4 regions of the Cobetia sp. BL01 genome follow, and region 3 is predicted to be linked to each of the others. Evidence: predicted binding sites of a transcription regulator. Region 3 holds the regulator's gene; each other region holds the start of a gene.
What was found. The regulator sigma-54, encoded in region 3, starts transcription at its own class of promoters, with help from an activator protein. The targets are predictions, from matches to a motif close to TGGCACNNNNNTTGCTNT.

Region 1 (5,917 bases), on a different contig from region 3:
CACCGGCGTGCCCAGAGTGCCGGCGATGCGGATGGCGCGGCTGGCGGCCTCGCCCTCGACCTGCGGCGGACGCGACAGCGGATGTGCCTCGGGCCCGGTAATGCCGTCGGCCAGCAGCTTCTGCTGCAGGTGGTAGACCAGCTCGCCGTTCTCGGCATGCACGGTGGGAATCGCGCCCAGCTCCAGACAGCGCGCGAAGCTCGAGACGAGGGTGTCGTCCGGCGCCATGATGGCGTTCTTGTAGGCCATGAAGTGCTTGAAGCTGTTGACCCCGTAATCGGCGACCAGCGTCTGCATGTCCTGGCTGACGCTCTCGTCCCACCAGGTGACGGCGACGTGGAAGCTGTAGTCGCAGCACGACTTCTCGGCCCACTCGCGCCAGGTGTGATAGGCCTCCATCAGCGGTTGCTGGGGGGAGGGAATCACGAAATCGATGATCATGGTGGTACCGCCGGCCAGCGCCGCGGCGGTGCCGCTCTGGAAATCCTCGCTGGCCACGGTGCCCATGAAGGGCAGCTGCATGTGGGTGTGCGGGTCGATGCCGCCGGGCATCACCAGACAGCCGCTGGCGTCGATCACCTCGCAGTCGTCCGGTACCTCGAGGTCGGTGCCGATGGCGGTGATGGTCTCGCCGTCACACAGCACATCGGCGGTGTAGCGCTCTTCGTGGGTCTGGATGCTGCCGCCCTTGATCAGGATTGCCATGAGTCTCTCCCGGCCGCATCGCGCGGCCTTGTCCGGCATTGAGTGTCAGGTCGTCTTGTTGTTGTCGTGCGGGTCGTCAGTCCGTCACTCGCCATCGGTGAGGCGGGTATAGGCGTCCGGACGGCGGTCGCGGAAGAACTGCCAGTTGTTGCGCACCTCGCGCACCATCGACATGTCGAGGTCGTGGATCAACAGCTCGTCCTCGGTGGCACTGGCCTGGGCTTCGATCTGGCCGCGTGGATTCACGAAGTAGGAGGAACCGTAGAACTCGCCGATATCCCAGGGTTGTTCATGGCCGACACGGTTGATGGCGGCGATGTAGCAGCCATTGGCGGCGGCGGAGGCGGGCTGCTCCAGCTCCCACAGATACTGGGAGAGGCCGGCGACGGTGGCGGAGGGATTGAAGATGATCTCGGCGCCGTTGAGCGCCAGCGCGCGCCAGCCTTCCGGGAAGTGGCGGTCGTAGCAGATGTAGACGCCGATGCGCCCGTAGGCGGTGTCGAAGACCGGCCAGTCGGACTTGCCGGGCTTGAAGAAGAATTTCTCCCAGAAGCCCGCCACCTGCGGGATGTGGGTCTTGTGATACTTGCCCAGATAGCTGCCGTCGGCATCGATGACGGCGGCAGTGTTGTAGTACACCCCCGGCTGCACTTCCTCGTAGAGGGGCACGATGATCACCATCTGATGCTTCTTCGCGTACTGCTGCATCAGGGTGACGGTGGGGCCGTCGGGCACGCGCTCGGCGGCGGCATACCACTTGGCATCCTGGCTCGGGCAGAAATAGGGCTGATTGAAGACTTCCTGGAAGCACAGGATCTTGACGCCTGCCTCACCGGCCTGGTCGATCAGCGGCAGGTGGGCCTCGTTCATGGCATCGCGGATCTGTGCGGGCTCGAGGTCGGTGGAGACGTTGAGTCCCATCTGGATGACGGCGCAGCGCAGCTTGCCGGCATCCTCGCGGTAGGAGATGCGGGAGTCGTTCGACATGTCATCCTCATCGGGCGGCTTGGCGCCGGTTGTTGTTGTCTTCAATGAGTGCTGGTGGGCAGAGCGGGTGAGCCGGGATGGCGCGAAATGGGTCCTGGAAAATCACTCCGCCTGTCCGGAAAGTCTGCATGCCCGCGGCAGGTATCGTGGGTCAGGGAAGGTCCGATGCAGATCCTGTCTCATCAGTCAGCTTAATGAACATTAGACAGTGTTCCCGCGTTCGGCAAGACGAAGTGTCAAATAAAGTCTCGTGAATTTATCTTGTTGTTATAAAAGGATTTTCGGTCAAGATTTCGCATGAATTCACCATTGTGGTGCCAGGAGAATCAGCGTGGTTCACGCGATTTTTAAAGGAAAACTCAATGCACATCAGTGGCTTGTGATCGTCTGTATGGGCCCTGTGCAAGACCGCCTTGCACCAGCTTGGAACCTGACCATACTGACAATTGGCGCGAACACGGCGTGTCGCCACCTGACGGGCATCAGACGGTCAAACCCGCGCCATTGCCTCTCAAGTTGTCTTGCGGGACAGGTTTGATTTGACGGCAATAATGCCGCCATCGGCATGCGATTTGCCCATGAAAGGTACCGCTTCATGTGGATGGGTAATTCAAGCATCCCTTGGCTGAAACAGGGTGGAAAAGTGAATCAGGAGGGTGAAGGAAGGGACGGATCTTCAAAGACGGCAAGACGCGCCACAGAGCGCAAAGGCAGGACAAGCGACGTGCATCACCCTCAACAATAACAACAGCTGAACAGGTGAGGACTCATGGCCCCGACACAGACTCGCTCGCACATGGTGCGCAGCAATGAGGAAATGATCGAGCTGGTGGTGGCGCAGGACGTCGCCCGCAGCCCGCGCTACAACGAGGATATCGCGCCGACCAGGAGTGCCGAGCGCACCTGGTCGCGCTGGAACATCGCCGCGCTGTGGGTCGGCATGTCGATCTGCGTACCCACCTATACCCTGGGCGGCGTGCTCACTGCCTACTTCGGATTGAGTGTCGGCGAGGCGCTGATCACGATTCTGGTCGCCAATCTGGTGGTACTGATTCCGCTGACGCTGAACGCCTTCCCCGGCACGCGTTTCGGGATTCCCTTTCCGGTAGTGCTGCGTTCATCGTTCGGGATCATCGGCTCCAACGTGCCGTGCATGATTCGGGCGGTGGTCGCCTGTGGCTGGTTCGGTATCCAGACGATGTTCGGCGGCCTGGCGATTCACCTGCTGCTCTCGAGCCTCTCGGCGGACTGGAAGGCGCTGGGCGGGGTGGGCGAGGTCATCGGCTTCTTCATCTTCTGGGCGCTCAACCTGTTCGTGGTGATTCGCGGCGCGGAATCCATCAAGTGGCTGGAGACGCTCTCCGCGCCCTTGCTGCTGGCGGTGGGGGTCGGCCTGATGGTGTGGGCGCTGCCGCATACCTCGATCAGCGAACTGCTGGCCCAGCCACCGAATCGTCCCGAAGGCGATGGCGTGGCCAGCTACTTCATGGCGGGCCTGACCGCGATGGTCGGCTTCTGGGCGACGCTGTCGCTGAACATTCCTGACTTCAGCCGTTACGCGAAGAGCCAGAAGGACCAGATCGTCGGTCAGATCATCGGCCTGCCGCTGACGATGTTCTTCTTCGCGGCGCTCGGCGTGGTGCTGACGGCCGCTTCCAGCTCGCTGGTGGGGGAGACCATCTCCGACCCGGTCAACCTGATCGGTCGCATCGACAGCCCCGGCTGGGTCGCCATCGCCATGGTGCTGATCATCATCGCGACGCTCTCCACCAACACCGCCGCCAACATCGTCTCGCCGACCAATGATTTCCAGAACATCGCGCCGAAATTCATCAACCAGACGCGCGGCGTGCTGCTCACCGGGCTGGTCGGGGTGCTGCTGATGGGCTTCGAGCTGATCAAGAAGATGGGCTGGATCGTCTCCGACGTGAGCCTCGAGAGCCTCTATTCCAACTGGCTGCTGGGCTATTCGAGTCTGCTGGGGCCGATCGCGGGAATCATGATCGTCGACTATTTCGTGATCCGTCGCCAGTCCTTCGATCTGCCGGCGCTCTATCTGGATGGCAGCACCTACCCGGCCTTCAATCCAGCGGGCTTCATCGCCTTCTTCGTGCCGGTGGGGCTGACGGTGATCAGCTTCTCGCAGCCCGGGCTTTCCTGGTTCTACGACTACGGCTGGTTCACCGGCTCGCTGCTGGGGGCGCTGGTCTACTTCGTGGCCAGCAAGCTGCTGGTCAAGGCACCGCCGGTGCATCTGCCGGAGGCGATACCGGGTGGCGGCGCGCAGCGTGCCTGACGCCGCTGGCGGATAGCTCGCAACGCAACGTCACGTGCAACGACAGACGGGCTGCCCATCGGCAGCCCGTCTGTCGTCGTGGCAAGGGGAAGTGACGGCCGGTTGAGGTATTCGCGCCCTGGCCGTCAGCCCACCAGGCCGGGGATGCCGTCCTCGAAGCGCTCGACCATGAAGTCGACGAACTGGCGCACCTTGGGCGAGAGATGGCGGTGGCGGGGATAGACGATCCACACCCCGGTATCGCGCACCTGATATTCATCCAGCACCGAGATCAGCTTGCCACTGGCCAGGTGAGGCGCGACGTAATAGTCGGGAATCTGGGCAAGCCCGAGGCCCTTGAGCGTGGCGTCCAGCAGTGCCGGCCCGGAATTGGCCTGCCAGCTGCCGGAGATGCGCACCTCGCGTCGCTGGCCCTCGACCTCGAACAGCCATTCACGCTTGGAGCCCGCCAGACAGCGGTGGCTGGAGAGCTCCGCCAGCGTGTGCGGACGCGGCGCACGCTGAAAGTAGTCGTGCGAGGCGACGACATACTCCTGGCGGTCTACCAGTCGCCGCGCGATCAGCGAGGAGTCCTTGAGCACGCCCATGCGAATGGCGACATCGAAGCCCTCGTCGATCAATTCCACCGGACGATTGGTGAAGTGCATCTGCACTTCCAGCTGCGGGTGCATCAACTGGAAGTCGTTGACCAGTGGCGCGACGTAGCGCTCACCGAAGGTGGTAGCGCTGGTCAGCTTGAGCACGCCGCTGGGACGGGCATGGAAGTCGCCGATGGCCTGTTCGGCGGCGCGAAAGCCATCGAAGAGGTGATGGCAGTGCTCGTAATACACCTGTCCGGCATCGGTGAGACGCGTCTGACGGGTCGTGCGATAGAGCAACTGGGTATCAAGCTGGGCTTCCAGCTGGCTGATCAGGCGACTGACATGTGAGCTGGAGACCCCGAGATGACGGGCGGCACCGGAAAACGAGCCGATTCTGACGACTTCCACAAAGGCTTCGATGCGGTCCCAACGCTGCATGCCCGCTCCTCATCATTGTTGTTGAGTGACAATAATCATCTGAGTGCTGACGGCTTAATCCCGCCAAGGTCACTGCGTAGACTGTGTTGCATACTGATGGCACCGCACGCGTTGCGGCAATGCATTGCTCCTTGCCTGTCCCCCTGCGTGAACCCCTTGTGAGCAAGGGGGCACCGGCAGGCTCGCCGGGAGAATGCCACGGATCAGTCTACCGCCATTGTTGCTCCGAGGAGATATTAATGAAATCACGTGCTGCGATTGCGCTGGAAGCCGGCAAGCCGCTGGAGCTGGTCGAGATCGATGTCGAAGGACCGAAGGCCGGCGAGGTGCTGGTACGCATCGTCAATACCGCCGTCTGCCACACCGATGCCTACACCCTGTCCGGCGCAGACCCCGAAGGCCTGTTCCCGTCCGTGCTGGGCCATGAAGGCGCGGGTATCGTCGAGGAAGTGGGCGAGGGTGTCACCGGTCTGGTGCCGGGCGACCACGTCATCCCGCTCTATACCGCCGAATGTGGCAAGTGCAAGTTCTGCCTCTCCGGCAAGACCAACCTGTGCAGCGCCGTGCGCGCCACCCAGGGCCGTGGCCTGATGCCGGATGGCACCTCGCGCTTCTCGCTGGACGGCAAGATGCTGCACCACTACATGGGCACGTCTACCTTCTCCGAGTACACCGTGGTGCCGGAAGTCTCGCTGGCCAAGGTCTCCAAGGAAGCGCCGCTGGACAAGATCTGCCTGCTGGGCTGTGGCGTCACCACCGGTATCGGTGCGGTGATGAATACCGCCAAGGTCGAGCCGGGTGCCACCGTGGCCATCTTCGGTCTCGGCGCCATCGGTCTGGCCGCCATCCAGGGCGCGGTGATGGCCAAGGCGTCGCGCATCATCGCCATCGACATCAATGAGGACAAGTT
Region 2 (5,917 bases), on a different contig from region 3:
ACCCAATGCCAGCCTCCTTCGATGCGCCGGACTGGCTGCCGTGTCTGTTCAGCTCGAGACATTCATGCGGACTGAACGTTGAAAATAGCCCATCAACCGGCTTTTTCCATGAAATAACGCGCGTTCTAGCAGATATTTCACGAAGTTGGCGACATGGAGCACCTGACGGATCACCAGCCCTCGGGCCTGCACCAGAAGAGTGCTCATGGAACATGCAAGGCGGTACTCCAGGCGCTACAGGAGTGCCTCAAGAGGGGGACTGCTGGTATATTTGATCGGTTGTCTCGGCCCTGCTGATACAACCGCCAAGCTGTCTCAAGGAGGCCACCCAAGGGTGGCAGAGAATCGTCCAACCCACGGAAAGGGCCAGCCATTCAGGACGACTTCGGCTTGTTTCAGGAGTAACACCTCATGCAAGACATGCTTGCCTCGCTGGCACCCATGGCGGACATCATCGGCATGCTCGGCACCTCTCTGGTGGTCGGTGCCTTCTTTCTGCTGCAGATTGGCAGACTCGATGCACGTAGCCTGACCTACAACCTCATGAATCTGAGCGGGGCGATCCTCTTGTTGATCAGCCTGTGCATCAACTTCAATCTCGCCAGCTTCGTGATCGAGGTGTTCTGGATCGTGGCATCTCTGGTGGGCCTGGTTCGCTGGTTGATGGGGTCTCGTCCACAGACGGTCTGACCTGCCCGGCACCCGCCTCATGCGACGGACACAAAAAAACCGCCACACCTCGACGGGTGTGGCGGTTTTTTTGGCAGCATGCCATTCAGGCGTCGCGTTGACGCTCGATCTCCTCGGCGTGGCTGGCGGCTTCCCGCTTTGCCAGCGCGGTCTCTCCCTCATCGTCCACCGCCACGGCAGGCTCGGTGGTCGACGCAGCACCCGCCACCAGTCCCTGCTTCTCCAGCAGCGCCTCAAGTGCGATGACCTGCTTCTCCAGCGACTCCACACGCCCGCGAGTCCGCGTCAGCACATCCATCATGATGTCGAAGTCCTCGCGCGACACCAGTTCCATGCGATCAAAGGCGCTGCGCATCACGCCCTGTACGGACTTCTGCAGCTCTTCCGGGCCGTGCGAGGCGTCCTGGAGGCGCTCACCGATCTGCTGGGCCATACGCCCGATGACGTCGTTCTTGAACATGCTCCACCTCAGCCATTGCAAGCCGACGGGCCCATCATGGGGCTGTCGGTCAGAGAAAAGGATCTCCCCGAAACGTGGGGGACATCATGTCATGTTGCAAGGATACGCAACCCGCTGGCCTGACGCATGTCTCGACCCCGAATCTCTCGCCACTGACGGCAGGCACCGGCCCTTGTGCACCATATTAGCGCTATCTCCTACCTCGAAAGCCGCAATTCAGGCACCAAAGCGGTGCATCGCCATGGCGTTCTCCTTGCCGTCATTTTTGGCCTTGCTGCGGAGCTGCTTTTTCCCTCAGCACAACTAGATGAATTTAAAGATTTTTTAACCTCATGGCATACCTCGTGCGATGCACTTGTCAGGAACAGGCCACCAGCAGTGTCTGATTGGCCGCACTCAACATGACAGATCATTGCGGTAGCAAACGGGGGCAGCACATGAAACTGATCACCGCCATCATCAAACCCTTCAAGCTGGACGACGTGCGTGAAGCGCTGGCCGACAACGGCGTGCAAGGCATCACGGTCACGGAAGTGAAGGGCTTCGGGCGACAGAAGGGCCACACCGAGCTGTATCGCGGCGCCGAGTATGTCGTCGACTTCCTTCCCAAGGTCAAGATTGAAGTGGCTGTTGATGACAGCAGTGTGGAAACGGTGCTGGACGCCATCACCCAGGCAGCCAACAGCGGCAAGATCGGCGACGGCAAGCTGTTCGTCACCCCGCTGGATGACGTGATCCGTATCCGTACCGGTGAACGCGGCGCCGATGCTGTCTGAGCCCCGCGCACAATAATAAAGGAGAATCCCGCATGAACGAGATCATCGAGGTCAAGTACGCACTTGATACCTTCTATTTCCTAGTCTGTGGCGCCCTGGTGCTGTGGATGGCTGCCGGCTTTGCCATGCTGGAAGCTGGCCTGGTACGCGCCAAGAACACTACCGAGATCCTGACCAAGAACGTGGCGCTGTTCGCCATCGCCTGCACCATGTACATGGTGGTCGGTTACCACATCATGTACTCAAGCGCCGAAGGCGGCTTCCTGCCGAGCCTGGGCTTCTTGATCGGCGCCGAGAATACCGCTGAGGAAGCGCTCGCTTCCGGTGGCGACATCTACTACAGCGCGCGTTCCGACTTCTTCTTCCAGGTGGTGTTCGTGGCGACCGCCATGTCCATCGTCTCCGGTGCAGTCGCCGAGCGCATGAAGCTGTGGGCCTTCCTGGCCTTCGCCGTGGTCATGACGGGCGTCATCTACCCGGTCCAGGGTTACTGGACCTGGGGTGGCGGCTTCCTGAGCGAAGCGGGCTTCAGTGACTTCGCCGGCTCCGGCATCGTGCACATGGCAGGCGCTTCCGCCGCACTGGCTGGCGTGCTGCTGCTGGGGGCTCGCAAGGGCAAGTACGGCAAGAACGGTGAGATCAACGCCATCCCGGGCTCCAACCTGCCGCTGGCGACCCTGGGCACCTTCATCCTGTGGCTGGGATGGCTGGGCTTCAACGGCGGCTCCGAGCTGGTGCTGTCCAACATCGATGAAGCCAACGCGGTCGCTCAGGTCTTCGTCAACACCAACGCCGCTGCCTGCGGGGGTGTCATCGCCGCCCTGATCCTCGCCCGCCTGTGGTTCCGCAAGGCTGACCTGACCATGGCCCTCAACGGCGCCCTGGCTGGCCTGGTCGCCATCACCGCTGGTCCGCTGGCACCGAGTGTCGGTGCTGCCACCCTGATCGGCGCCGTCGGTGGCCTGCTGGTGGTGTTCTCCATCGTCGGCCTCGACAAGCTCAAGCTCGACGACCCGGTCGGAGCCATCTCCGTCCACGGTGTAGTCGGTCTCTGGGGTCTGATGGCAGTGCCGCTGACCAATGACGATGCCACCTTCTCCGCACAGCTGCTGGGCGCCGTGTCCATCTTCGCCTGGGTATTCATCGCAAGCTTCGTGGTCTGGCTGGTCATCAAGACCATCATGGGACTGCGCGTCAGCGAAGAGGAAGAGTACGAAGGCGTCGATCTGGCGGAATGTGGCATGGAGGCGTATCCGGAATTCACCTCCAGCCGCAAGTAATCAAGGATCGAGACTCACGCGACACCCAAAGACTCCCGCCACCTGGCGGGAGTCTTTTTTCCTGACCGGATAAGCGGTGTATGCTTGAGCAATAGGGGCTGGCGTGGCGAGCAGCAACGCCACCCGCACCATCACCCAAGGAGAGAGACGATGAAACTGGTCACTGCCATCATCAAGCCATTCAAGCTCGACGACGTACGCGAATCCCTGTCCGAGATTGGCGTCCAGGGTATCACCGTGACCGAGGTCAAGGGTTTTGGCCGCCAGAAGGGCCACACGGAGCTGTATCGGGGTGCCGAGTATGTGGTCGACTTCCTTCCCAAGGTGAAGCTCGAGGTCGCCGTGGATGATGCCATGATCGATTCCGTGATCGAGGCGATCACCAATGTCGCCAACACCGGCAAGATCGGCGACGGCAAGATCTTCGTCTCGCCGCTGGAGCAGGTCATTCGCATCCGTACCGGCGAGACCGGCAAGGACGCCGTCTAAGCCCCTGGCGAAAGCCCTGGCGATGACGTGCTGCCCCGACGGGTGACATGAGCACACAAAAAACCGCAGGCCATTGGCCTGCGGTTTTTTCGTTTCAGCACGTGCCGTTCATGCGTGATGCTCGTGGTTCATGCTCAGGGCATCACTTCTCGACATGCTTACGTCTCGACACGCTCACTTCTCAACACGCTCACTTCTCGACAAAGGCACGCTCGATCACATAGTCACCCGGCACACCCATCTTCGGCGAGATGGCGAAGCCACGGGCATCCAGCATGGCGCTGATATCGTCGAGCATCGCCGGCGAGCCGCAGATCATCGCGCGGTCACGCTTCGGGTCCAGCGGCGGCAGGCCGATGTCCTCGAACAGCTTGCCATTCTCGACCAGATCCGTGATGCGGCCCTGATTGCGGAACTCCTCGCGCGTCACGGTCGGGTAGTAGATCAGCTTCTCGGCGATCTCTTCCCCAAGATACTCGTGCTTGGGCAGCTCTTCCGCGATCATGTCGGCATAGGCCAGCTCTGAGACATGGCGCACACCGTGCATCAGGATGATCTTGTCATAGCGCTCATAGGTCTCCGGGTCCTGAATCACGCTCAGGAAGGGCGCCAGGCCAGTTCCGGTGGAGAACAGGTAAAGATTCTCGCCCGGCAGCAGATCGTCCAGCACCAGCGTTCCGGTGGGCTTGCGCGAGACCATGATCTGGTCACCCGGCTTGAGGTGCTGAAGGCGTGAGGTCAGCGGGCCGTCCTGCACCTTGATGGAGAAGAACTCCAGATGCTCTTCGTAGTTCGGGCTGGCGATCGAGTAGGCGCGCATCAGCGGCTTGCCTTCGACTTCCAGGCCGATCATCACGAACTGGCCATTCTTGAAGCGCAGGCTGTCTTCCCGCTGGGTGCGGAAGCTGAACAGCGAGTCGTTCCAATGATGGACGTCGATGACTTCGGTAGTGGTCAGACTGCTCACCTGGTGGCCTCCCGGGGTCGCGCCCCTTGAAATCAAGCATTCTATTATGGAATAAGCAAATAACAGCTTATGACCCAATGAACTATGCAGCGATTGTAGTCACTGTTGGGTTATGCGTTAAATGGTTTATCTGGATATAGGTTATCCAGACTATCAATATTGATTGCGAATGAATCGCATTACAAGCCCGGCAATGGCCTGCTTCACATTGCAGCGCGAACCGGGTGTTGCGCTGGCCAGCGAGCTCCTCTCGACACTGCCTGCATGCACAAGGAGGCGGAATGCGTTACAGCCTGCGACAACTGGCGGTCTTCGTTGCCGTGGCACGCCATGACAACGTCTCGCTGGCAGCCGAAAGCCTCGCGATGTCACAGTCCGCCGCCAGCACGGCCTTGGCCGAACTGGAGCGCCAGTTCGACTGCCGCCTGTTCGACCGGCATGGCAAACGCCTGCGCCTCAATGGTCTGGGGCGCGAACTGCTTCCCAAGGCCATCGCCTTGCTGGATCAGGCGGAAGAACTCGAGCAGCTGCTCGGCCAGCAGGATGCCACCGGTTCACTGGAAATCGGCGCCACCCTGACCATCGGCAACTACCTGGCGCCCCAGATCGTCGGCAGCTTCCTTGAGCATCATCCGGCCAGCCGTGTGGAGCTGCATGTCCTCAACACCCACCAGCTGATCGAGAAGCTGGCGCATTTCGAGCTCGATATCGGGCTGGTGGAAGGCGAGGTGGAGCACCCATTGCTGGAAGCCACGCACTGGGTAAGTGATCGCCTGAGCATCTTCTGCGCTCCCTCGCATCCTCTGGCCCGAGGAGAGGTGACGCTCGCACGTCTGCTGGAGGCGCGCTGGATCATGCGTGAACGGGGCTCTGGCACCCGCAGCACCTTCGAACAGGCACTGCGCCCACACCTCGAGAGCCCCTCGGACAGCGTGGCCCAGCGACTCGACATCATGATGGAACTGGAGCACACCGAGGGGATAAAGCGCGCGGTGGAGGCCGGCCTGGGAATCGGCTGCGTTTCACGACTGGCGCTGCGAGACGCCTTCCGGCGCGGTAGCCTGGTCGAGCTGCCCACCCCATGGCTGGAGCTGACTCGCGCCTATCGATTCGTCCATCATCGCGACCGCTTCATTACCCAGGCCATGCGCGAGTTCGTGACAAGCTGCCGCACCCTGAGTGGCTCTGCCTCACGCAGCGACGAGATCGAGATGCATCAGGTACCGTGACCATCAAGCAGCATGGCTACAGGTAC
Region 3 (5,917 bases):
GCGCCGAGATCAGGTCATGCTTCTCGAACAGCGAGGCGACCTCGCTCTCCGGCATCAATGCCGGAATCACCACGCTGTCGGTATCCATCACCTCGCGCACCGTGACACCGGGGTCAGAGACCAGCAGGCGGTTGATGGGCAGGGCGCCGATGAATTCATCGCGGCGCGAGACGACCAGCAGGGTGTCGGTGGAATCGGGAAGTCGCTCGTGACGGCGGATGTAACGCAACACGACATCCAGGGTGATGTCCGGACGGATGGTGATGGTGTCCGTATTCATCAAGCCGCCGGCAGTGTCCTCGGGATAGGACAGCACCGTCTCGACCCGCTGGCGTTCCTGCGCCTCCATGGAGTCGAGGACTTCGAGAATCACGGCATTCGGAAGCCGCTGGAGGATGTCGGCGACATCATCCGGTTCCAGATTCTCGGTGGCGGCCAGGACGTCCTCGGCATCCATGTCCTTGAGGAAGTCGCTCTGGATATCCTCGCCAAGGTATTGGAGCACATCGCCCTGAAGTTCGGCGTCGACCAGCTCCCAGAGCAGGTTGCGCTCCTTGGGGGGGGAGGATTCCAGCAAGTGGGCCACGTCCACCGGTGCCAGGCCGCGATTCAGCATGCGCCTTGCCTGATCCAGCTCGCCACTTTCCAGTGCCTGTGACAGGCGATCAAGTCTTGGCTTGAGTTTGCGTGACGTCTTGCTCATCTGTCGGCTTCCCCTGTCGACATGAAGGACAGCGTTGATTCTACCATTGGCGCAGGGGGGCGCGTCGACAAAAGAAAACACTGTTTCTTATCGATAGGGCAATCAGCGCGGAAAAAGTGGCAGAAAGCCGGCGGGCGGGGGATGTCAGACGGGGTGCGGCGGCGTCATTCTTCCTCTTCGAAGCGCGCCTCGAACAGGGACTCGATCGCAGACAGGGCCTCATCTGCCTGTTCGCCCTCGACATCGATGATCAGCGCCGTGCCACACGGGGCTGCCAGCATCAGCAGCGCCATGACGTTGGCCGCGTTGGCGCGTCGCTCACCGTGACTGACCATGACCGTGGCCTCGAAGGGCGCACAGCAGTTGACCAGCTTGGTGGCAGCGCGAGCATGCAGCCCGCGCTTGTTGGTCAGAACCAGTTCACGACTGGGCATCGTGTGACTCCTGACGGGTATCGCTGATCGCCAGGGCCGTATGGATCCCCAGTTCCCGGTGGCGTAGACGCACCTCAGGAAGCTGCTTGGCGAAATGTTCGGCCAGCTGCTCGCAGAGATAGACGCTGCGATGCTGGCCACCGGTACAGCCCACCGAAACGGTCAGGTAGCTGCGATTGCTGGCCTGATAGGCGGGCAGCCAGCGTTCCAGCCAGCCGGCGATGTCATCCTGCATTGCCTTGACGTCCGGGTAGCGCTGCAGGAATTCCGCCACGCTGTCATCACGACCGGTATCGCTGCGCAGATTGATGTCCCAGTAGGGGTTGGGCAGGCAGCGGGCATCGAACACCATGTCGGCATCGGTCGGCACGCCATGCTTGAAGCCGAAGGACTCGAAGGTGAGTGTCAGATGACGAGAGCTGTGCTGCGCGACCTGTTCGGTGATGCGCGAGCGCAGGTCATGCACGCTGAGGTTGGTCGAGTCGATGACAAGATCCGCCTTCTGACGAATCGGGGCCAGTGTCTGCTGCTCGATCTCGATGGCCTCGGCCAGCGTGCGGTCATTGTCGCGGGTCAGCGGATGACGGCGGCGGGTCGCGGAATAGCGTTCGAGCAGGACACGGGAGTCCGTGGTCAGGTAGACGACCTGCACATTCATGCCGCTCTGACGAACGCTGTCGAGCAGTTCAGGGAAGCGACTCAGGGCATCGGGGAGGTTGCGCGCGTCAATGGAGACCGCGATGCGCCGGCGGGTGGGGCTGTCCTTTTCCAGCTGCTCGACCAATGGTGCCAGCAGCATGCCGGGCAGATTGTCGATGGCATAGTAGCCAATGTCTTCCAGCGCCTGGAGGGCAATCGATTTGCCGGAACCGGAGCGACCACTGATGATCACGATCTTCATGGAGTGCTCTCCCAGGGCGAGGTCAGCATGAGGTGAAAGCGGAGGGTGCCTGAGGCCAGTCAGCGACAAGCCCGGAGCGAGTCCGGGCTTGCAGGTTCAGCGCGCCGGCAATTCGGCGATGGCCGAGGTCAGGGCATCGAACAATGCTCGCTGGCTGTCTGCCTGGCGCAATGCTGCCCGGTTGGTGGGCGAGTTGAGCAGTTCCGCCACCTGGCCGAGCAGAGTGAGATGGGTGTCATCTGCCTCCTCGGGGACCAGCAGCACGAACAGCAGATCGATGGGTTCGCCATCGATGGCGTCAAAGTCGATGGGGTCACCGAGCTTCATGAACGCCGCGATGGGGGTCTTGCAGTGTGGACTGCGTGCATGTGGCACGGCCACGCCGTGGCCGATACCCGTCGAACCCAGTCTCTCGCGCCCGATCAGGCGCGAGAAGACTTCCTGGCTGTCCAGGCTGGGAATGTTCTGAGCAATGAAGGTGCTGAAGAATTCCAGCACCCGCTTCTTGCTCCCCCCGGGGACGCCGTAGAGCGTGCGCTCGGGGGGAAGAATCTGATCAAGTGTCATGGCAGAAGGTCAACGGGTCCCGGTGCCCTGAGAGCGAGCCTGGGACTTTTCCTTGTGTTTGACCAGCTGGCGGTCCAGCTTGTCGGCGAGCGCGTCGATGGCAGCGTACATGTTGGGGTCTTCTGCCAGGGCATGGAGGTCGGCGCCAGCGGCGTGCAGGGTGCAGGCAGCCTGTTGGCGTTCCTTCTCGATCGACAGTGTCACCTGAACATTGGTGATGTTGTCGTAATGCCGTTCGAGGCGAGCGAGCTTCTCGTTGACATAATCGCGGAGAGGATCGGTGAGTTCCACATGATGCCCGGTGATATTCACTTGCATGGACACGCTCCTTTATCCAGCGGGTTGCCTTTGAATTGTAACCCTTTTTGACTGCGAGCAAACCCTGATTGAACGCGCGGCCACTTTCTGACTCCGGCCATGGTCTCGTGGCGATCATCTGCTGGCGAGAGCGGCGGTGCCGGTGTACCGAGCGTCTACCCCGACAATGCCCAAGCTTTGAACAAAGATCAACGCTGCGCTGCATCGTGGCGCAAGGCTTGTCTTCAACCCAGCGAGGGATATCAGCAGGTTCTTCATGAGCATCGCCTCGCATCACGGACGGAATGGGGCTCGAGAAACCGGCCGTTTGTGGCCAATGTCAGCATTTACGTCGACGTTCGTGTGGCAGGAGTCGGTGGCGACCCCTGGCTATCTGTCCGTGGGATGTGAGGGAAAAAGAAAGCACTCTGGAGAAAAGTGGCTGGAAAAATAGGCAATTGGGGGCGTGAAGTCACTCACGCAGTCGCAAGGACAGGCATTGCCAACCGGTATTCAGACGACCGATTGGCAGATGATGCCAGGATGGCAGGTGCAAGGGGGCGAGCTTCAGCGCTCCGACGTGTGGAGCCCGCTGGCCTGCGGGTATCCGTTGTCGAGACTCACGCCAAGCGCTTGCGCTCGCTGGAGGAGGGGATGCCCATGGCCTCGCGATACTTGGCGACCGTCCGGCGCGCTACCTCGATGCCATCACTGGCCAGCAGATCCACCAGGCGTGAGTCGGACAATGGCTTGCGCGCCGGTTCTTCCGAGATCAGCTTGCGAATGCGCGCGCGGATCGCGGTGCTGGAATGCGCGTCACCGTTGCCGCTGCCACCCACCTGACTCGAGAAGAAGAACTTGAGTTCGAACACGCCTCTCGGGGTGTGGATATATTTCTGGGTGGTCACCCGCGAGATGGTGGATTCGTGCATCTCGACCACTTCCGCGATGTTGGCGAGGATCAGCGGCTTCATGCCTTCTTCCCCCTGCTCGAGGAAGTCGATCTGGCGCGCCATGATCTCGCGGCCCACCTTGAGCAGGGTGTCATTGCGTGAGGACAGGCTCTTCATCAGCCAGCGGGCTTCCTGAAGGTTGTCCTTGAGGAAGGTGTTGTCCGCGGACTTGTCGGCCCGCTTGATGAGGGCGGCATATTCCGGCTGGATACGCAGCTTGGGCAGCGCTTCCGGGTTGAGCTCGACCTGCCAGCCGTGACGCGTATGACGGACCAGCAGGTCCGGGATGACGTAATCACTGGCAGGCTCACCCCAGGCGGACGCCGGGCGCGGGTCGAGCGCCCGTACCAGACGAATGACGTGATCCAGTTCATCATCATCCAGGCTCAGGCGACGCTTGAGCAGCTTGCGATCGTCATTGCCCAGTGCCTCGAGGAATTGCCGCACCAGACGGCGGGCCTGGGCCAGCAGCGGCAGATCGTCCGGCAGCAGGGCCAGCTGCAGCAGCAGGCATTCCCGCAGGTCTCGAGCGAACACACCGGTGGGATCGAACTGCTGAAGGCGCAGCAGGACCTGCTCGAGTTCCGACGCCTTGAGGCCGGGCAGTCCCTGACCTCGCAGACCATCGACCAGTTCGTCCAGGCTCATGCTCAGGTAGCCGGCCCCATCCACCGCATCGATCAGACTCTCCGCCATCTGGCGTTCACGCGCATCGAGGTCCGTCATCGCCAGCTGCCAGCGCAGATGGTCCTGCAGGCTTTCGACACTGGTGTTGCGATCGAAGTCCGGCCCGTCCTCGCTCGAGCTTCCGCTGCCGGAACTGGTCAGACTGCCTGCGTGATCCTGGTAGAGGTCCGACCAGTCACTGTCGAGAGGGTATTCTTCAGGAATCTCGCTGTTGGTCTCGGAGGTGGAGATCTCGCTCTTGTCCTGTGTCTCCGCGACATCCAGCGACTCGTATTCCTCGTCAAGCTCCAGCATGGGGTTTGACTCAAGCGCCTGCTGTATCTCCTGACGCAGGTCCAGCGTCGACAACTGCAGCAGCTGGATCGCTTGCTGAAGTTGCGGGGTCATTGTCAGGGAAGTGCCGAGTCGAAGCTGCAAGGTGGGTTTCATGGGGTCTGTCATTCACGGCAAAGGAACGTGCATCTACGCTATACCGTGGGTCGGGGCACTGACAAGGGGCAGTCGAGAATATTCAAGCAACTTGCATGCCATGTTGCCACCAAGGTGGTATGGACGTCATGCATTCGAGTGAGGTGTGGCAGAGCAGGAGGGTTCACGGGGAGATCACGCAAGCGCATGTCGAGGCGCTTGCGTGAGGGGGCGGGGAACGAGGCCCCGACAGTGAAGCAGGAAGTGGCGGGTGCTGGAGGGTGCTGGTGAGAGCAGAAGAGGTCGGACGGCTCTCGTCAGGCTGACGGCTCTTACCAGGCTGACGGCTCTTACCAGGCTGACGGCACTCTCGGGCTAGAGCTTGAACTCATGGCCCAGGTAGACATCACGCACTTGCTGGTTGGCGAGGATGGTGTCGGCGTCGCCATGCGCGATGATCTGGCCATCGCCCACGATGTAGGCGGTATCGCAGATGTCGAGTGTCTCGCGCACGTTGTGATCGGTGATGAGCACCCCGATGCCGCGGTCACGCAGCTGGCGCACGATGCTCTTGATCTCGCCCACCGAGATGGGGTCCACGCCAGCAAACGGCTCATCGAGCAGCACGAAGTCCGGCTCGGTGGCCAGTGCGCGAGCGATCTCCACGCGGCGGCGCTCCCCGCCGGAAAGGCTCATGCCGGCACTGTCACGAATATGCGTGATGCTGAACTCGTTGAGCAGCTCCTCCAGGCGTGCCTTGCGTCCGTTGCGATCCAGGTCCTTGCGCGTCTCGAGGATCGCCATGATGTTGTCGGATACCGAGAGCTTGCGGAAGATCGAGGCTTCCTGGGGCAGATAGCCGATGCCGGCGCGAGCCCGCTGATGCATGGCGGCGCCGGACAGGTCGTGGTCATCGATGGTCACGCTACCGGCATCCGAGCGCACGAGGCCGACGATCATGTAGAAC
Region 4 (5,917 bases), on a different contig from region 3:
GACACGCTGCTTAAACATCGGGGTACGCAGCACTGCCTTGAGGGCGTTGTCCTGCACCTTGCGCTTGTGAGTCATGGTGTCTTCTCCTTTGGCCTCTCTGTCACCGGCCCAGTATACGCCCTTTCGCCATGCAGAGTGATCAACCTCCGCTTCCCCCTCGTCGCTGGTCTGGTGAGTGAATAGCCCCGCAGATCCTCTAGAAAATCCTCCAGCAAGGATCATTCGATAATCTGGCACCCTTTTCCTTTCTGATTTCTGTTCTTTCTCCATTCTCATGCCACTCACTACTCCGACACTACGTTCACATCCATCTCACACCCTTATTTACTCCACACCTCAAAATACGATCGCCAACCTGCTTGACAAAGAGGATATTTCAGCCCACCACCCGCTTGACAAATTACGCATTGAAGAGACAGAAAATCATCCACCTTACAAGCGGAATTGCAACACGGAAATCTTCTTTTTCTACACAGAAAAACACGACAGATAACGCCATAGAAAACCACCACGACATAAAATAGATGCTGAAAATCAACAATTTACTAAAAAACAATACCAACCATGAGCCGATAAATCACATCCTTAATCCTGGCCATTCGGGAGATAGACACAATCCAAAATAACCTTACCACTAAATTCTAAATACTTTCATTATCGTGTACACTTCATGCACTCAGAATCAATACCTCACATTTGATATGACGCATCATTTCTGCGAGGATGCCTCACGCTCCGCGAGCAGTAGATGGCTCTCAAGGCAATAAAAAATACGCCTTCCGTGCTCAGGCTCAGCGAAATGACAGGTGGCCAGTCAACTGGATTCCTTACCTTTCCAGGCCACCCAAGCAATGGATAACGCTCATTATTATCGCGTTCCACTACGGGGGAAAAAGCACCTGGTCAACACGACATCCCGCAACGCTGGGTTCACGGAACACGACGCCTCATTACAGTCTCAACAGGAAATACCCATGACAAAACGCATTGCGATCATTGGCGCAGGGCCGAGTGGCCTGGCACAGCTGCGCGCCTTTCAATCTGCCGCTAACAAGGGTATCGACATTCCCGAGATAGTCTGTTTTGAAAAGCAGAGCGACTGGGGCGGCCTGTGGAATTACAGCTGGCGCACCGGTCTTGATCAAAATGGTGAACCCGTCCACGGCAGCATGTATCGCTACCTGTGGTCCAACGGTCCCAAGGAATGTCTGGAGTTCGCGGATTATTCCTTCGAGGAGCACTTCGGCCACCCGATCGCCTCATATCCGCCTCGCGCGGTCATCTTCGATTACCTCAAGGGTCGAGTCGAAAAGGCGGGCGTGCGCAAGTACATCCGCTTCAATTGCCCGGTGCGCCACGTCAGCTTTGACGACACCCGCGAGCAGTTCACCGTCAGTGTCCATGACCAGCAGGCCGATGCGGTCGTTCAGGAGCATTTTGACCACGTCATCGTCGCTTCCGGTCACTTCTCGACTCCCAACGTGCCCGAATTCCCGGGGTTCTCGGAGTTCAATGGCCGTATTCTGCATGCACATGACTTCCGCGATGCGCTGGAGTTCAAGGGCAAGGATCTGCTGCTGATCGGCAGCAGCTACTCTGCCGAAGATATCGGTTCACAGTGCTACAAGTATGGCGCTCGCAGCATCACCACCAGCTATCGCACCGCCCCGATGGGCTTTGCCTGGCCGGAGAACTGGGAAGAGAAGCCGCTGTTGCAGAAAGTGGACCGCGACACCGCCTACTTCCGCGATGGCACCCGCAAGAAGATCGATGCCATCATCCTGTGCACCGGCTACCTCCATCACTTCCCGTTCCTCGATGAACCGCTGCGCCTCAAGACAGCCAACCGCATGTGGCCGCTCGGTCTCTACAAGGGCGCTGCCTGGGAAGCCAATCCGCGCCTGTTCTATCTCGGCATGCAGGATCAGTGGTACACCTTCAACATGTTCGATGCCCAGGCATGGTGGGTGCGTGACGTGATTCTCGGTGAGATCGCGCTGCCCAGCCGCGAGGCCATGCAGGCAGACAGTCAGGCATGGCGTGACCGGGAAGAGACGCTGGACAGCGATGAATCGATGATCCGCTTCCAGGGCGATTACGTGAAGTCACTGATTTCCAAGACGGATTATCCGAGCTTCGATATCGACGGCGTCAATCGCACCTTCCTCGAGTGGGAGCACCACAAGCACGAGAACATCATGACCTTCCGTGACTACTCCTATCGCTCGCTGATGACCGGCACCATGGCCCCGCGCCATCACACGCCCTGGCTCGACGCGATGGATGATTCGCTGGAAGCCTTCCTGGCGCAGCCCGACAAGAGCGCCGGACAAGCAGGCGGCGAGACAGCCGCCGAACGCTCCCTCGCGACTGACAAGGTCTGAGTGACGGACAGGATCTGATTGACTGACGGCCTTGTGTCACCTGACATGTGACATCGGGCCCACAGAATGCACAACGCCGCGAAGCATGGCTTCGCGGCGTTGTGCATTCTGTGGTTGCGGAGCAAGAAGGCCCCGATGGATCAGAAGGTCTTCTTGCTGCGGAATGACGCTTTCTCATGGCGCAGGATATTGACGCTCAACGAGATGCAGACGCCAGCCGCGATCAACAGACTGACCGCCACCATCCCTGAATTGCTGAAGAAGAACGCATAGTTGGCAGCATGTACCGCAGTATCGACAGTTTCCATGACAAGACTCCCGGAGAAGAAAGAAAACGAATCGGCCCGTTCGCTCCGTCACTGGCTGGCAGCCAGACTTCAGGACAGATGGCAACGAACGCTGCAACAAACGAGCCAATCCTCATGCGGGTAATCATCAGAACCGACTCAGCTGATATCGGGACGCTTGTCCATCGGTGCTGCCACTACCCCGCCGGAACGTGCCGGCACGCTGGAAGATGACTCGGTTGCCATGCTCTCCGGGTAGGCCTTGGCCGGCACTTCGAACAGGTCCAGCCCGAGCACTTCGACATGCGGCGGCACGCGCAGCAGGTTGAACTTCTTGAGCAGATAGGCAACGCCCCAACCCGGCACGAAGCCCGTCACTGCCATCACCACCGCGCCTGTCAGCTGCCCGGTGAAGGAGACATCCGGCACGCCTTCGCCGACATTCGGGAAGCCCGCGGCGAAGACACCCACCAGTACCACACCATAGAAGCCGCAGAAGCCATGTACCGCGAAGGCACCGACGGAGTCATCCAGGCCACGCTTCTCGAGCAGCGCGCCAATCTTCGGCATCAGGGCGCCACCGGTGACGGCCAGCACGAAGGCCAGGCCCGGGTTGTAGAGATCCAGCCCCGCCGCGACGGTGATGATACCGCCCAGCGCACCGGACATGGTCCAGAAGGGATCACGCGAGGACAGATAGGCACCGATCACGCCGCCACCGAAGCCCATCAGGGTATTGAAGGCGAAGGCAGAGAGGTTGGTGCGATTGCCGTAGATGGTGGTCCAGCCGATGTCACCGGTGTTGAAGATGATGCAGCCGCCGAGGAAGCCGAAGAAACCGACAATGATCAGCATCAGCCCGATCAAGGTCATCGGCATGTTGTGCGGTGCGATCACCTGCGGCTTGCCATCGTCACTGTACTTGCCGATACGCGCGCCCAGATTGAGCAGCACGCCCAGCGCGAAGAAGCCAGCCACGGCATGCACCACGCCCGCCGCGCCGACATCGTGGTAGCCCAGCTTGTGCAGCATCCAGCCATCCGGATGCCAGCCCCAGGCACCCGCCAGGATCCAGACACCCGCACCGAGAATCACCGCCAGCAACAGGAAGGCGCCCAGGCGGATGCGTTCGATCACCGCGCCCGAGAGAATCGAGCCCGTGGTCGCACCGAACAGGGCAAAGGCCGCGAAGAAGATACCGGTGCCCATGTCATCGGCGTCCGGGCGCATGCTCGCGCTCCACGGCAGAGCGGCGGAAGCCTCGATGGGAATCAGCCCATTGGGGAAGGCATTGTAGATCCACCAGCCCACGAAGTAGAAGGCGGGGATGATCGAGGCCAGCGTCAGCACGTTCTTCATGCCGGACGCCAGGGCATTCTTGGAACGGGAGGCACCGATCTCGTAAGCCAGAAAGCCTGCGTGGATCAGGAACATGATGGCGGTACACCACCAGTAGAACACTTCGATGTTCATCGCCTGGTGCATATCCAATATGCTTTGCAACGTCTTTTCATCCATCGTCTTTTCTCCTTTTCCGGGCCGGGTCTGCCACCGCATGCCTGCCGATGGAAACCCTGTCTGCCCGAAGGTTGTTGTTGTTTTTCAAGGGGGACCTGCTGGATAAAGCAAGCGACATGCCAGATGACCCCTGATGGCCACCTTCAGCAATACGTTGTTTTCATTGATATCTTATCGAAATCGTGGACACCTCTTCATATATGAAGCCCGGAAATCACCACCTGGCAAGAGGGTGTTCGTTATTGAGGCAGGCAGGCGGCGTCCTGCACCGTGATATGACGTGAGTCGTACTGCATATACGGATCGTCACCGTCCAGCCTCACGCGCGAGGTCTCGGTCATGCGCCATGCATCACTCAGCTACGCACCTTGAGACGCTCAGGATCATGGAAGGGCAATGTCACCACCTCGGCGACGAGACGCTTCTGGTGGCCATCCAGCTGACCGATCTCAAGCTGCGTTCCGGGGCTTGAGAAATCCGGGGCGAGACGACACATGGCGATGGACTGGTTGAGCAAGGGAGAGCGGGTCGCGCTGGTGATCACCCCGACCGGATAGCGGCCGTGATAGACGAGGTCGCCGTGGCTGACCAGCTCGCTGCTGTCCATCTTCAGGCCCATGATCCGATGGCGGGATTCCGGCGTCTCGCGCTGCATGGCCGCACGCCCGACGAAATCATCCTCCTTGCTCTTCATCGGCACGGTGAAGCCGATGCCCGCCTCGTAGGGAGACGTCTGCGGGCAGAATTCATGGCCAGCGAAGATCAATCCCGCCTCTATCCGCAGCATGTCGAGGGCATCCAGCCCCAGTGGCGCGATGCCATGCGGCTCACCGGCCGCCCAGATCGCCTCCCACACGGCCGGGGCGTCATGCGGATGACACCAGATCTCATAGCCCAGCTCACCGGTATAGCCGGTCCGCGACACCATCAGCGGGATGCCATTCGGCCCCGCCAGACGGCCGACCATGAAGCGGAACCAGCCCAGCGTATCCACCTCCGGCTGGGTACGCGCATTCCAGATCAACGGCGCCAGCACCTCGCGGCTCTTCGGCCCCTGCAGCGCGATGTTGTGCAGCTGATGGGTGGAGTCGCGCACCGTGACGCGATAGCCCTGCTGCTCTGCGAGATCCCGCAGCCACTGGCCGCTGGCCGGATCACCGCAGATCCAGCGGAAGGTCTGCTCGCCCATGCGGAACAGGGTGCCGTCATCGAGCATGCCGCCGGTTTCCTGACACATGGCGGAATACACCACTTCTCCGATGGAGAGTCGGCGCACGTTGCGGGTCAGCGCATATTGCAACAGGCGTTCGGCGTCCGGTCCGGCGACCTCGAACTTGCGCAATGCGGAGAGATCCATCACCGCGACCCGTTCGCGACAGGCGAGATACTCCGCCTTGGCCCCCCACCCCTCGTAATGGGTGGCCAGCCAGTAGCCGTGGTAATCGATGTACTGCTTGGTCAAGGCGGAGGTGCAGGGATGGAAGGCGGTGGGCAATGTCATGCGCGGCAATTCCTCGGGCCGGTTGCGATAGGCGATACCGCGGGGGAAGTCATGTTTAGCGGCGTAGATACGCACATGGATATCGGTCGGCACCCAGCCGTTGGCGGCGTCGATGTCGTCCGGACAGGCGGATGAGGCACAGATGAGGTCACGGTCGGCGCGCAACAGCACATAGTCGCCGGGACGTGACCAAGGCTCATCCACCGCCAGGGTGCCGCAGGGCTGTA

Region 1: a site for sigma-54 is predicted at 2,254-2,271, ahead of ACZYGA_RS09885 (NCS1 family nucleobase:cation symporter-1). Genes of this name have one in related genera too.
Region 2: a site for sigma-54 is predicted at 1,484-1,501, ahead of ACZYGA_RS11660 (P-II family nitrogen regulator). Genes of this name have one in related genera too.
Region 4: a site for sigma-54 is predicted at 4,294-4,311, ahead of ACZYGA_RS15980 (ammonium transporter). Genes of this name have one in related genera too.

The regions. Positions count from the first base shown of each region.
Region 1 covers NZ_JBVBEE010000004.1:261,808-267,724, forward strand. Annotated here, with positions in the region: gene hydA (dihydropyrimidinase) at 1-705, opposite strand, end outside; gene ACZYGA_RS09880 (nitrilase-related carbon-nitrogen hydrolase) at 790-1,692, opposite strand; gene ACZYGA_RS09885 (NCS1 family nucleobase:cation symporter-1) at 2,462-3,988, shown strand; gene ACZYGA_RS09890 (LysR family transcriptional regulator) at 4,114-5,007, opposite strand; gene ACZYGA_RS09895 (S-(hydroxymethyl)glutathione dehydrogenase/class III alcohol dehydrogenase) at 5,247-5,917, shown strand, end outside.
Region 2 covers NZ_JBVBEE010000005.1:228,313-234,229, reverse strand. Annotated here, with positions in the region: gene ACZYGA_RS11675 (hypothetical protein) at 49-207, opposite strand; gene ACZYGA_RS11670 (CBU_0592 family membrane protein) at 412-690, shown strand; gene ACZYGA_RS11665 (accessory factor UbiK family protein) at 776-1,150, opposite strand; gene ACZYGA_RS11660 (P-II family nitrogen regulator) at 1,588-1,926, shown strand; gene ACZYGA_RS11655 (ammonium transporter) at 1,959-3,206, shown strand; gene glnK (P-II family nitrogen regulator) at 3,357-3,695, shown strand; gene ACZYGA_RS11645 (ferredoxin--NADP reductase) at 3,886-4,662, opposite strand; gene ACZYGA_RS11640 (LysR family transcriptional regulator) at 4,944-5,891, shown strand.
Region 3 covers NZ_JBVBEE010000002.1:487,876-493,792, reverse strand. Annotated here, with positions in the region: gene mgtE (magnesium transporter) at 1-703, opposite strand, end outside; gene ACZYGA_RS05855 (HPr family phosphocarrier protein) at 868-1,137, opposite strand; gene rapZ (RNase adapter RapZ) at 1,124-2,038, opposite strand; gene ACZYGA_RS05845 (PTS sugar transporter subunit IIA) at 2,135-2,605, opposite strand; gene hpf (ribosome hibernation-promoting factor, HPF/YfiA family) at 2,615-2,923, opposite strand; gene ACZYGA_RS05835 (RNA polymerase factor sigma-54) at 3,523-4,971, opposite strand; gene lptB (LPS export ABC transporter ATP-binding protein) at 5,326-5,917, opposite strand, start outside.
Region 4 covers NZ_JBVBEE010000012.1:40,708-46,624, forward strand. Annotated here, with positions in the region: gene arfA (alternative ribosome rescue factor ArfA) at 1-75, opposite strand, end outside; gene ACZYGA_RS15970 (NAD(P)-binding domain-containing protein) at 975-2,384, shown strand; gene ACZYGA_RS15975 (hypothetical protein) at 2,525-2,692, opposite strand; gene ACZYGA_RS15980 (ammonium transporter) at 2,831-4,189, opposite strand; gene ACZYGA_RS15985 (DUF1989 domain-containing protein) at 4,545-5,917, opposite strand, start outside.